3 regions of the Undibacterium sp. 5I2 genome follow, and region 1 is predicted to be linked to each of the others. Evidence: predicted binding sites of a transcription regulator. Region 1 holds the regulator's gene; each other region holds the start of a gene.
The links. Region 1 encodes HrcA, which represses chaperone genes, less so after heat shock. Its sites were predicted from a motif close to TTAGCACTCNNNNNNNNNGAGTGCTAA; they were not measured.

Region 1 (3,667 bases):
GATGCAATCCGGCTCTCGGCATCCTGTCACGACACAGGTATTATTTACGCTCTTTTTTCTTCGGTGTACCGTCGATATCGACAATCGATTCAACTTTATCGATGCCGAGCGCCGATTCGGTAATACGCGCCAGATATTCTTTCTCGGTCGGCAAATCACCGCCTTCAAACTTGGCCACGGTATTATTCTTGAAATAAATCGTCACGCGACTGAGCACCTGCTCACCCTTGGGTTTGGTCAAGCGGAATATATAATCCCAGCGGTCTTCATGGAACATATCGGTCAACAATGCGCTGCCGAGCACGAAACGCACTTGCTCGCGCGTCATGCCTTCCTTGATCTGGGACATCATTTCTTCCGAAACAAAATTCCCTTGTTGCACAGTGACGCGGTATGGTGAAATATAGCCGAGGAACTTTTTCACACCGGTTGGTGCCGTCACTTGCGTGCCGGCCGCGCTGGCTTCGACCGGGGTAGCAGTCGCCGGCGCAGCAGCCAACGGCACACTGGAAGCACAGGCAGTCATGCTCAAGATCAACGTCAAACCGACCAAACGGCCAGCTTGGGCTTGAATAGTTTCTGAAAACAACAATCGCATAGGTAGCCTCAGTAATCGAGCAACATGCCCTGAAACCCGATATCATAAAGCAGATAGCCCTCTTTTGACCGAAAACATGACAAACAGCACGCCGAATCTCAAAGCCAGCGGCCTTAAAGCCACTTTACCCCGCCTGAAAATCCTGGAAATCTTCCAAAGTAGCAAGGTCAGGCACCTGACTGCCGAAGATGTCTACAAAATATTGCTCAATGAGAATATGGATGTCGGGCTGGCAACAGTCTACCGCGTACTGACCCAATTCGAGCAGGCAGGCTTGCTGCACAGAAATCATTTCGAAACCGGCAAAGCCATTTTTGAATTGAATGAAGGCTCACACCATGACCACCTGGTTTGCCTCGATTGCGGTCGCGTGGAAGAATTTTTTGACGCCCAAATTGAGCAGCGCCAGCATGACATCGCCGCAGAACGTGGTTTTCGCATCGCCGATCATGCCTTGGCGATCTATGGAAATTGCACTAAAGAAAAGTGCGAACACAAGGGCTGAGTCCTGCTTGCAAGCTTGCTGCTTTAATTTTCCAGCTTACTCACCACGCCGGCAACCGTGTCAATGATTTTTTGCGCATTGAACGGTTTGAGTATCAAACCATGAATGCCGGCTTTAACGGCTTCACTTATGGTTTCTTGGTCGTGACTGGCGGTCACCATCAGCACCCGCGACTCGGGCAACATATCTTTTAATTTCGGTAAAATCTCCAGACCGCTGACTTTCGGCATGACGACGTCGAGCAAAATGATATGCGGCCGCAATTTCAGCGCCATATCCAGCCCTGTCCCGCCGTCGGTGGCTTCGCCGACCACATTGTAGCCCTCGCTGCGCAACACCACCCGCAACACTTCGCGGGTAATATCATTGTCATCGATCAGCAAGATCGACACATTTTTATTCAACATTCTGCTTCCCCTTGTAACGCTCTACTGGCTCAATGCATTTGAGAGCAATTTTGCCGTAATATCAACGATCGGAATCACGCGTTCATAGGCCATGCGCGTCGGTCCGATGACGCCCAAGGTACCGACAATTTTGCCATTGACATCATAAGGTGCGGTCACGATGCTCATTTCTTCCAAAGGGACCAGTTGCGAATCGCCACCGATGAAAATCTGTACCCCGGTAGCCTTGCCTGAGACATCGAGTAATTGCATCAAACTGCTTTTTTGTTCAAACATATCAAACAGCTTGCGCAGCGAATGCATGTTCGATGACCAATCTTCAACATTGAGCAAATTGCGCTCGCCGGAAATCACCACTTCATCGCCCTGCTCTGCCAAGGCATCGCTGCCGGCTTCGACGGCCGCTTGCATCAGACGCGACATATCAGTCTGTATTTGACGCAATTCTTTATTAATCCGGTAACGCGCATCCTCAAAACTGAGGCCACCGAAATTTTGGTTCAGGTAATTGGCCGCATGCACCAACTGCGTCGGCGTGTAATCGGTATCGGTCAACAGCAGCCGATTATGCACTTCCCCGGCCGGTGCCACAACGACGAGCAAGATGCGTTTTTCTGATAAACGTAAAAACTCGACTTGCTGAAACACCGAAGCCACGCGCGGTGTCATGACCACGCCGGCAAAATGCGACAAAGACGATAAAATTTGCGCCGCATTGGCGATAATTTTTTGCGGCGGTTGCGTCAACAAGCCCGGTTGCAGGCGCGATTCCAAACCGACCTCGTCGATTTCTTGCACTGTCAATAATTCATCGACGAACATGCGATAACCGCGCGGCGTCGGCACCCGCCCGGCCGAGGTATGGGGGCTGGCGACAAAGCCCATCTCTTCGAGATCGGCCATGACATTGCGAATGGTCGCCGGCGACAATTCGAGTCCGGAAATTTTTGACAAAGCGCGTGAACCTACAGGCTGACCATCAGCGATGTAGCGTTCCACGAGGGCTTTCAAGAGGGTCTGAGCGCGAATATCAAGTTGCATGTTTTCATTCTATGCGAGCGCACGCACTCTGAACACAGGAAACTGCGTAAGATTTGCGGCAAAGATCAGAATAATTGGAGTAAGTCATATAAATCACGGCATTCCAGCTCGGGGCGAATCTGCGGATGGGCCCGCTCTTGAGACACGATGCCGCTGCGGTTCATCCAAGCCGCCGGCAATCCGGCACGCTGCGCGCCCTCAACGTCGAGTAGCAAATCATCACCAACATACAACACTTCGGCTGGTGCCAGGGCCAGCGCGGCACAGGCAGCATGGAAAATCCGTGCATCGGGTTTGGCGCAACCGAACTGATGCGCGGCCAAGGAAACTTGAAAATGCCGCGCCAAACCGATCGCCCGCAGATCGGCAAAGCCATTGGAAATAGTGCCGAGCTGGACGTGCCGGGCCAATTGCGTGAGCCCCGGCTCGACGTCAGCATACAAGCTGACCTGATTGCGCGCGTGCGCAAATACTGCCATCGCCGAGTCGGCCTTGGCCGCCACTTCACCATGTTCGACAAAAACTTGGCTCAATACGGTATGGCGCAAGGCCCATAAATCATAGCGAAAACGTGGATCGCTGGCGATCAAGCCTTGTCGCCTGGCGCGCAGCGCTTCGATGCTATAAGCCGCCGCCACGCTTGGCACATGGACTTGCATCCACTCATACAAGGCCGCTTCGGCGTGCAACAGCAGCGGCCGTACCGGCCACAAGGTGTCATCGAGATCGAGCAATACAGCTTTAATTTTCACAGAGGCCACTCAGTTCGTTCATTATTGCGCTAATTATGGTCTAATCTGGCTCATCATGTCACCACTCTTTCTCTATGACTGCACCGGCTAAAACCATCGCACTGGTTGGAAAATACAATGCTGCAGGCATCGCCGCCTCGGTCGGCGAACTCGCGCATTTTTTGCAAGCAGCCGGTCACCACGTGGTGCTCGAAACCGAAACTGCGCGTTATCCTGAGCTGGTCGGCCTGACGGCACGCTCGGTAGCCGACATCGGCAAGAGCTGTGACGCCGCCATCGTCGTCGGTGGTGACGGCACCATGCTCGGGATTGCGCGGCAACTGGCACCATATAAAGTCCCCTTGATAGGCATCAACCAAGGCCG
Region 2 (3,667 bases), on a different contig from region 1:
CACCGTATGCCTCGTCATTCCTGCGTAGGCAGGAATCGAGTGGCACGCTAGTGCCTTCAGGGTGGGAGGGTCGATCAAGTGTACTTTTTTTCTGTGAGATGAACACGTCCTGCTGCGCCTGAGATAAAAGCCGCCTGCGCGGCAATGACGAATTGGGCAGCTGGGTGAATACAAACCCCTTCCAAAGTCTGTTCCATCGTCGCTTGCGACGATCCATTTAGTTGTCTGCGCCGCTAGGGAAACTCGTTGTGGCGAGCCTCAGCGTACGTCAGCCAAATTCGGTGCTCACGTCATGGTGAAATAAAAAAACCCCTGCAAGCAAACTTGCAGAGGTTTTTTTTGCATCAGGCAATACGCCCGATAAGCAATCTTACATCATGCCGCCCATACCACCCATGCCGCCCATGCCGCCCATATCACCCATGCCGCCGGCTGCTTTGTCTTCCGACAATTCTGCAACCAGTGCATCGGTAGTCAGGATCAGACCGGCAACCGATGCGGCATTTTGCAATGCCGAACGAGTGACTTTAGCTGGATCGAGAATACCCATTTCTATCATGTCGCCATATGTATCATTGGCAGCATTGAAACCGAAGTTGCCTGTGCCATTGATGATGGCATTGACGACGACGCTAGGCTCGCCACCGGCATTGGCAACGATTTCGCGCAATGGCGCTTCGATCGCTTTCAATACCAGTTTGATACCGGCTTCTTGATCAGGATTGTCGCCTTTGATGACGCCGGCTGCTTGACGAGCGCGCAACAGAGCAACGCCGCCGCCAGGAACAATACCTTCTTCAACGGCAGCGCGTGTTGCATGCAATGCATCTTCAACGCGTGCTTTTTTCTCTTTCATTTCAACTTCAGTTGCGGCACCAACTTTGATGACTGCAACGCCGCCAGCCAATTTGGCTACGCGTTCTTGCAATTTTTCGCGGTCGTAGTCGGAACTGGCTTCTTCGATTTGCGCGCGGATTTGTTTAACGCGGGCTTCGATACCAACAGCTTGACCGGCACCGTCGATGACCGTGGTGTTTTCTTTACCGATTTCGATGCGTTTAGCTTGGCCGAGGTCAGCCAAAGTGGCTTTTTCCAGCGTCAGGCCAACTTCTTCAGCGATGACTTGGCCACCGGTCAGGATAGCGATGTCTTCGAGCATGGCTTTGCGGCGATCGCCGAAACCAGGTGCTTTGACAGCAGCAGTTTTCAAAATGCCGCGGATGTTGTTGACTACCAAAGTAGCCAAGGCTTCGCCATCGACATCTTCAGCGATGATCAGCAATGGACGACCGGCTTTAGCAACTTGTTCCAAGATTGGCAACAGATCACGGATGTTCGAGATTTTTTTGTCGAACAGCAGGACGAAAGGATTTTCCAGAATCACTGATTGTTTTTCCGGATTGTTGATGAAGTATGGCGACAAGTAGCCGCGGTCGAACTGCATACCTTCAACGATGTCGAGTTCATTGTCGAGCGATTTGCCATCTTCAACAGTGATCACGCCTTCTTTACCGACTTTGTCCATCGCACGGGCGATGATGTCGCCGATGTTTTGATCGGAATTGGCCGAGATCGAACCGACTTGAGCGATTTCTTTGTTGGTGGTAGTTGGACGCGACAGTGCTTTAACTTCAGCAACGATGGCGACGACAGCTTTGTCGATACCGCGTTTCAGATCGGTTGGATTGAAACCGGCGGCAACGTATTTGAAGCCTTCGCGAACGATGGCTTGTGCCAGTACAGTTGCGGTTGTTGTGCCGTCACCAGCGTTGTCGGAAGTGCGCGAAGCAACTTCTTTAACCAACTGTGCGCCCATGTTTTCGAGCTTGCATTTGAGTTCGATTTCTTTAGCAACAGAAACACCATCTTTAGTCACTGTCGGCGCGCCGAACGAGCGTTCCAACACCACGTTGCGACCTTTAGGGCCCAAAGTGACTTTTACTGCATTGGCGAGGATATTGACGCCATTGACGATTTTTGCACGTGCTTCATCGCCAAATATTACTTGCTTAGCTGCCATGTTATTTTCTCCGAAATAAGGGAATACGATCAGTTACAAGGGTGCGGAATTACTTCTGCACGATGGCGAAGATGTCTTCTTCGCGCATAACCAAGACTTCATTGCCGTCAATTTTGACAGCTTGACCGGAATATTTACCAAACAATACGCGATCGCCGACTTTGACTTCCAGGGCGCGCAAAGTACCGTTTTCGAGTTGTTTGCCTGTACCAACAGCCAATACTTCACCTTGATCTGGCTTTTCAGCAGCAGCGTCAGGCAGAACGATACCGGATGCAGTTTTTGTTTCTTGATCCAGACGTTTGACGATCAAACGATCATACAGGGGACGAAGGTTCATACAAGCTCCTTAATTTGCGAGTAATTAATAGGGAATGAAATAGTAGCCGGGGAAAAGCTGTTAGCACTCTCTCCCGTCGAGTGCTAATTATATGGGCGACCTGCAAGCATTTCAAGCAACAAAAATCAACTAAATCAATTTTTCTTTTAAAAACAGTGAGTTATGCTGCGAAGAATCTTAAGGAAAACATCCGTTATTCAATGCAGCGGCAGGGTTTTGCTCTGCCTACCTGCCGCTTATTAACGGCTAGTAAGGAATTTACCAAGCATTTTTCGCAATCGGACAGTGAAAAAACATTAAAAAATTAATCTATTTGATCGATTTTCCCGTTGAATTTGTGATTTTTTGTCACGAAGCTACATTTCCTTGTGAAAACGTACAAAATGAGCGTGTGCGTATTTTTAAATAGTAATGCTCAGTCGCAACGTAGCGCGTACTGGCGTAGTGGAGGTCGTGATGGGTGGGTATCGTTTGTTGCATCAGTTGGTACTTTGCCTGCTCTTGGCAATGCCAGCCTGTGTCTCAGCGATGACAGTGGCGTTTATCAATCCTGGCAAGTCTGATGAAATTTTTTGGCTGACTGCCTCGCACAGCATGAGCGCTGCCGCCCATAGCCTGGGAATTCGGCTGGAAGTCTTGTATGCGCAGCGCGACCATTTACAAGTGGTGCAATTGGCGCGGCAATTGGCCGCCCGCACGCCGCTGCAGCGACCCGAATATGTCATTTTGTCGAATGATTATGGCGTTGCGGCAGAAGCCATCCGCATTCTCGACGGTGCCGGCATTAAAACCTTTCTTGCTTTCAGCGGCATTCGCGATCCGCAAGAACGGCAGCGCATCGGCTTGCCGCGTACTAAGTATCCGGGCTGGTTAGGCAGTTTGGAACCGCTGACGGCCGAGAGTGGTTATCTGACGGCGCGCGCCTTGATTGCCCGTGGTAATGCCGAGCACTGGCAAGACCCAGAAGGGCGCTTGCACCTGTTAGTCATCGCCGGTGACCGCTCGACTACCACTTCGCTCAAACGCAATGAAGGCATGCGTCGTGCCGTGGTCGAAGCCGGAAATGTGGTGATCGATCAAGAAATCTATGGTGAGTGGGCGCGCGCCAAAGCTGAAGAGCAAAGTCAGTGGTTGTATCAGCGCTATCCGCAAGCGCGTTTGATTTGGTCTGGCAATGATTTGATGGCCTTCGGGGCGATGAACAGTTGGCGTTTGCGTGGAGGCAAGCCTGGCGTCGATGCCCACTTCAGCGCCATTAACACCTCCGACGAAGCCTTGACGGCGTTGCAAAGTGGCAGCATCAGCGC
Region 3 (3,667 bases), on a different contig from region 1:
GATGATAGCGGGTATAGAAAAGCCCAGCAGCGGCCGCGTCATCGTTCATGGCCAAGACATGAGCAAGCTCAAAAGCGGCAGCCTGCCCTACTTACGGCGCAAATTAGGCTTGATCTTGCAAGAGCAAAAGTTGCTCAATGACCGTTCGGTACTGGCCAACGTCATGTTGCCGCTGATCGTCACCGGTGCGCCCGCCAGCCAAGCGCAAGCACGCGCCCGTGCCGCGCTCGAAAAAGTCGGCCTGATCGACAAAGCCGCCGCCTTTCCCTTGGCACTCTCGGGCGGCGAACAGCAAAGAGCCGCGATTGCCCGCGCCATCGTCAACCGGCCGAAAATCATCTTGGCCGATGAACCGACCGCTTTTCTCGACCGCGACAATGCCAATCAAGTGATCGCAGCACTCAAAGCCTTCCAAAGCGCCGGTGTGACTTGCCTCATTTCCAGTCATGACGAGCAATTTTTAGAACAAGCCAGCCGCGTGATTTATTTGAGCCACGGCACAGTTACCGATCACTGGCAGTCGGTGGCCGCCTGATGGCCACACCGTCCCCTGAATTACCAGCGCTGCGCGCAGGAGAATACTGATGACAATCTGGTTTCGTGAACATCTGTTTGCCTTGAAAAGTGCCTTCGCCCATTTGCGCGCCGGCACAGGCAATTTTTGCTTTAATGTTTTGGTCGTGGCCATTGCGCTGGCCTTGCCGATCGCCGGTCTGACCCTGATCGACAACATCCGCCCGATTTCTTCGCAACTGGCGATAGAACCGGAAATCAGTATCTTTGTCACACCGGACACGCCACGCGCCAGCTCCACGGCCTTGTCGATACCGATCAAACGTTTGCTCAAAGAAAATGGCCTCGAGAGCCAACTGCGTTTCGTTCCAAAAGAAAAAGCATTAGCGACCATGCAAGATTCCTCGAGCTTGGCGGAAGTGCTGGCTACCTTGGGTGGCAACCCCTTACCGGATGCCTATATTTTATCTTTATCGAATGCGCACGCCGAACAACTGAGCGCCTTGGTCGGACAATTGCAAGCCTTGCCCGATGTCGATCAAGTACAGATTGATACCGACTGGGTCAAGCGCTTGGCAGCCTTGGTGCAAATTTTACAAATTGCCCTGATGTTTTTGGCTGGCACGCTCGCGCTGGTCGTCGTGGTCGTGGTGTTCAATGCCACCAGACTGCAAGTGATTTCTCACCAAGCAGAAATTACCATTACCCGTCTGCTCGGCGCGACCAACAGCTTCATCCACCGTCCTTACTATTACACTGGTGCCTTGCTGGGCTTATTAGCCGGTTTGTTGGCCTTGGCGATCATCGCTGCCTCCTTGCAACCACTTAACCAAGCCATCGCCGTCTTTGCCAAACTGTATGCCTCCGAATTTCGCCTGACACCGCTGCCACTGTGGCCCAGTCTGGGCTTGCTGGCCTGCAGCATGGTGCTCGGCTTGGCCGGTGCCTACCTGTCAGTACGCCGGCAATTAGCGCGCGCCGCTTAATATAATTCAGTGTTATTAAAAAATATTGCAACTTTTTACGCTTATTCTGCTCCAAACAGTTGAATTCCTGATTTTTGGACTACAACTATCCGATTTGCCACACTGCAGCAGTTTTCGGCAGTACCGATCGGTGCCAACATCCCAGCACTCTGATAGTAGTCTAATCATCACAATTTTGAGCTGATTGGCAGTCTTGGGCAGAGAGTGCTAATATAAGAACTTACTCCGCTGGTAAGGTATTATTTTTGATGCTGACCAGCAGCAATGAGAAGGAAACATAGCAATGACTTCGACACAACTTATTCCGGCAACCGACAGCACCGCGCTGGCCTTGGGTTTCAGTGGTACGCTCGGAAATATTGATGCCTACATCTCCGCTGTCAACCGCCTGCCCATGCTCACGCATGAAGAAGAAATCAATTTCGCCACCCGTTTGCGCGCAGAAAACGATTTAGCTGCGGCACAACAACTGGTGATGTCCCACCTGCGCTTGGTCGTTTCGATCGCGCGCGGTTATCTCGGCTATGGCTTGCCACATGCAGATTTAATACAAGAAGGTAACATCGGCCTGATGAAAGCCGTCAAGCGTTTTGATCCCGACCAAGGCGTGCGTCTGGTCTCGTATGCCATGCATTGGATCAAAGCGGAAATGCATGAGTACATACTCAAAAACTGGCGTTTGGTAAAAGTCGCCACAACTAAGGCACAACGTAAATTGTTTTTCAATTTGCGCAGCCATAAAGTCGGTTTGGAAGCGATGACGCCAAAGCAAATCGATGCCTTGGCCAAGACACTGGACGTCAAACGCGAAGAAGTCATCGAAATGGAAATGCGTTTGTCCGGTCACGATATTGCGCTCGACGCGCCGACTGATGACGACGATGAAAAATTCGCTCCTATCGCTTACTTGAAAACCGAGTCAGAAGAACCGACCCGCGTGATCGAAACGCGCCAGTACGACCGGCTGCAAAGCGAAGGCTTGGAAACTGCCTTGAGCAAACTCGATGCTCGTTCACGCCATATCATCGAATCGCGCTGGCTCAAGAATGATGACGGTTCCGGCTCGACCCTGCATGAACTGGCCAGTGAATACGGCGTATCAGCCGAACGCATACGCCAAATTGAAAGTGCGGCACTGAAGAAAATGAAAACGGCACTGGCCAGTTTTACCTGAAGCCGCATGGCGGTAGAAATATAAAAAAGCACTCCTCGGAGTGCTTTTTTTGTCTTTCCCGCCTGCGCTTGAATAACGAGGCATGAGCACGCGGGGGCACGACGCAGAGTCAGGTGTTTTCAGCAGACGCCGTCAACACCGCGTAGCTTACTTCAGCAACAACTTCAAATCATGCACCACCGGTGCCGTACCCTGCCCATGCCGTAAGAACAGGCGGATATGCCCTTCTTTATCAAACACATAACTGCCGGCCGTATGGTCCATGGTGTAACTGCTCGGTGTATTGCCATCGACTTTTTGATAATACACTTTGAAGTCCTTGGCCACTTTGGCGGTGGCTGCTGCATCACCGTACATGCCGAGAAAGCGCGCATCAAAGTTCGGTACGTATTCGGCTAACAAGGCCTGGGTATCCCGCGCCGGATCGATGGTGACGAAAATCACCTGAACTTGCTCGGCTTGTGGGCCGAGCTGCTTCATCACATCGGCCATCTCGACCATCGTGGTGGGACAGACATCGGGGCATTGGGTATAACCGAAAAACATCACCACCACTTTACCTTTGAAATCGGCCAAGGTGCGCGCCTTGCCGTGATGATCGGTCAGCGCGAAGTCGCGCGCATAATCGAGTCCGGTCAAATCGGTGTTGGTGAATTTTTCGGCTGGCTTATCGCAAGCGGCCAAGGCGCACAGCAACAGAGCGGCGCAGAGTTTTTTCCAGAGTGTCATAGTTTGATGTAGTGGTCGACCAGCAAGGCGGCGAACAGTAAGGATAAATAAATGATAGAAAACGCAAAGGTTTTGCGTGCCAGCACGTCGCTGTAATGTTGATACATTTGCCAGGCATAGGCCAGAAAAATCAAGCCGAGTACGACGGCGCTGACCAGATAAATCAGACCGCTCATGTGCACCGCATACGGCAACATGGTAGTGGCAAACAAGGCGATCGTGTAGAGCCAGATATGTAAACGCGTCAGTTCCGGGCCATGCGTGA

Region 2: a site for HrcA is predicted at 2,421-2,447, ahead of groES (co-chaperone GroES). Genes of this name have one in related genera too.
Region 3: a site for HrcA is predicted at 1,684-1,710, ahead of rpoH (RNA polymerase sigma factor RpoH). Genes of this name have one in related genera too.

Annotation. Positions count from the first base shown of each region.
Region 1 covers NZ_JASJVS010000012.1:28,045-31,711, forward strand. Annotated here, with positions in the region: gene QN359_RS06440 (outer membrane protein assembly factor BamE) at 41-598, opposite strand; gene fur (ferric iron uptake transcriptional regulator) at 675-1,103, shown strand; gene QN359_RS06450 (response regulator transcription factor) at 1,127-1,510, opposite strand; gene hrcA (heat-inducible transcriptional repressor HrcA) at 1,532-2,551, opposite strand; gene QN359_RS06460 (HAD-IA family hydrolase) at 2,617-3,303, opposite strand; gene QN359_RS06465 (NAD kinase) at 3,378-3,667, shown strand, end outside.
Region 2 covers NZ_JASJVS010000024.1:50,982-54,648, forward strand. Annotated here, with positions in the region: gene groL (chaperonin GroEL) at 371-2,020, opposite strand; gene groES (co-chaperone GroES) at 2,070-2,360, opposite strand; gene QN359_RS10405 (ABC transporter substrate-binding protein) at 2,772-3,667, shown strand, end outside.
Region 3 covers NZ_JASJVS010000015.1:65,348-69,014, reverse strand. Annotated here, with positions in the region: gene QN359_RS07770 (cell division ATP-binding protein FtsE) at 1-535, shown strand, start outside; gene QN359_RS07765 (cell division protein FtsX) at 585-1,499, shown strand; gene rpoH (RNA polymerase sigma factor RpoH) at 1,783-2,673, shown strand; gene QN359_RS07755 (SCO family protein) at 2,821-3,402, opposite strand; gene cyoE (heme o synthase) at 3,399-3,667, opposite strand, start outside.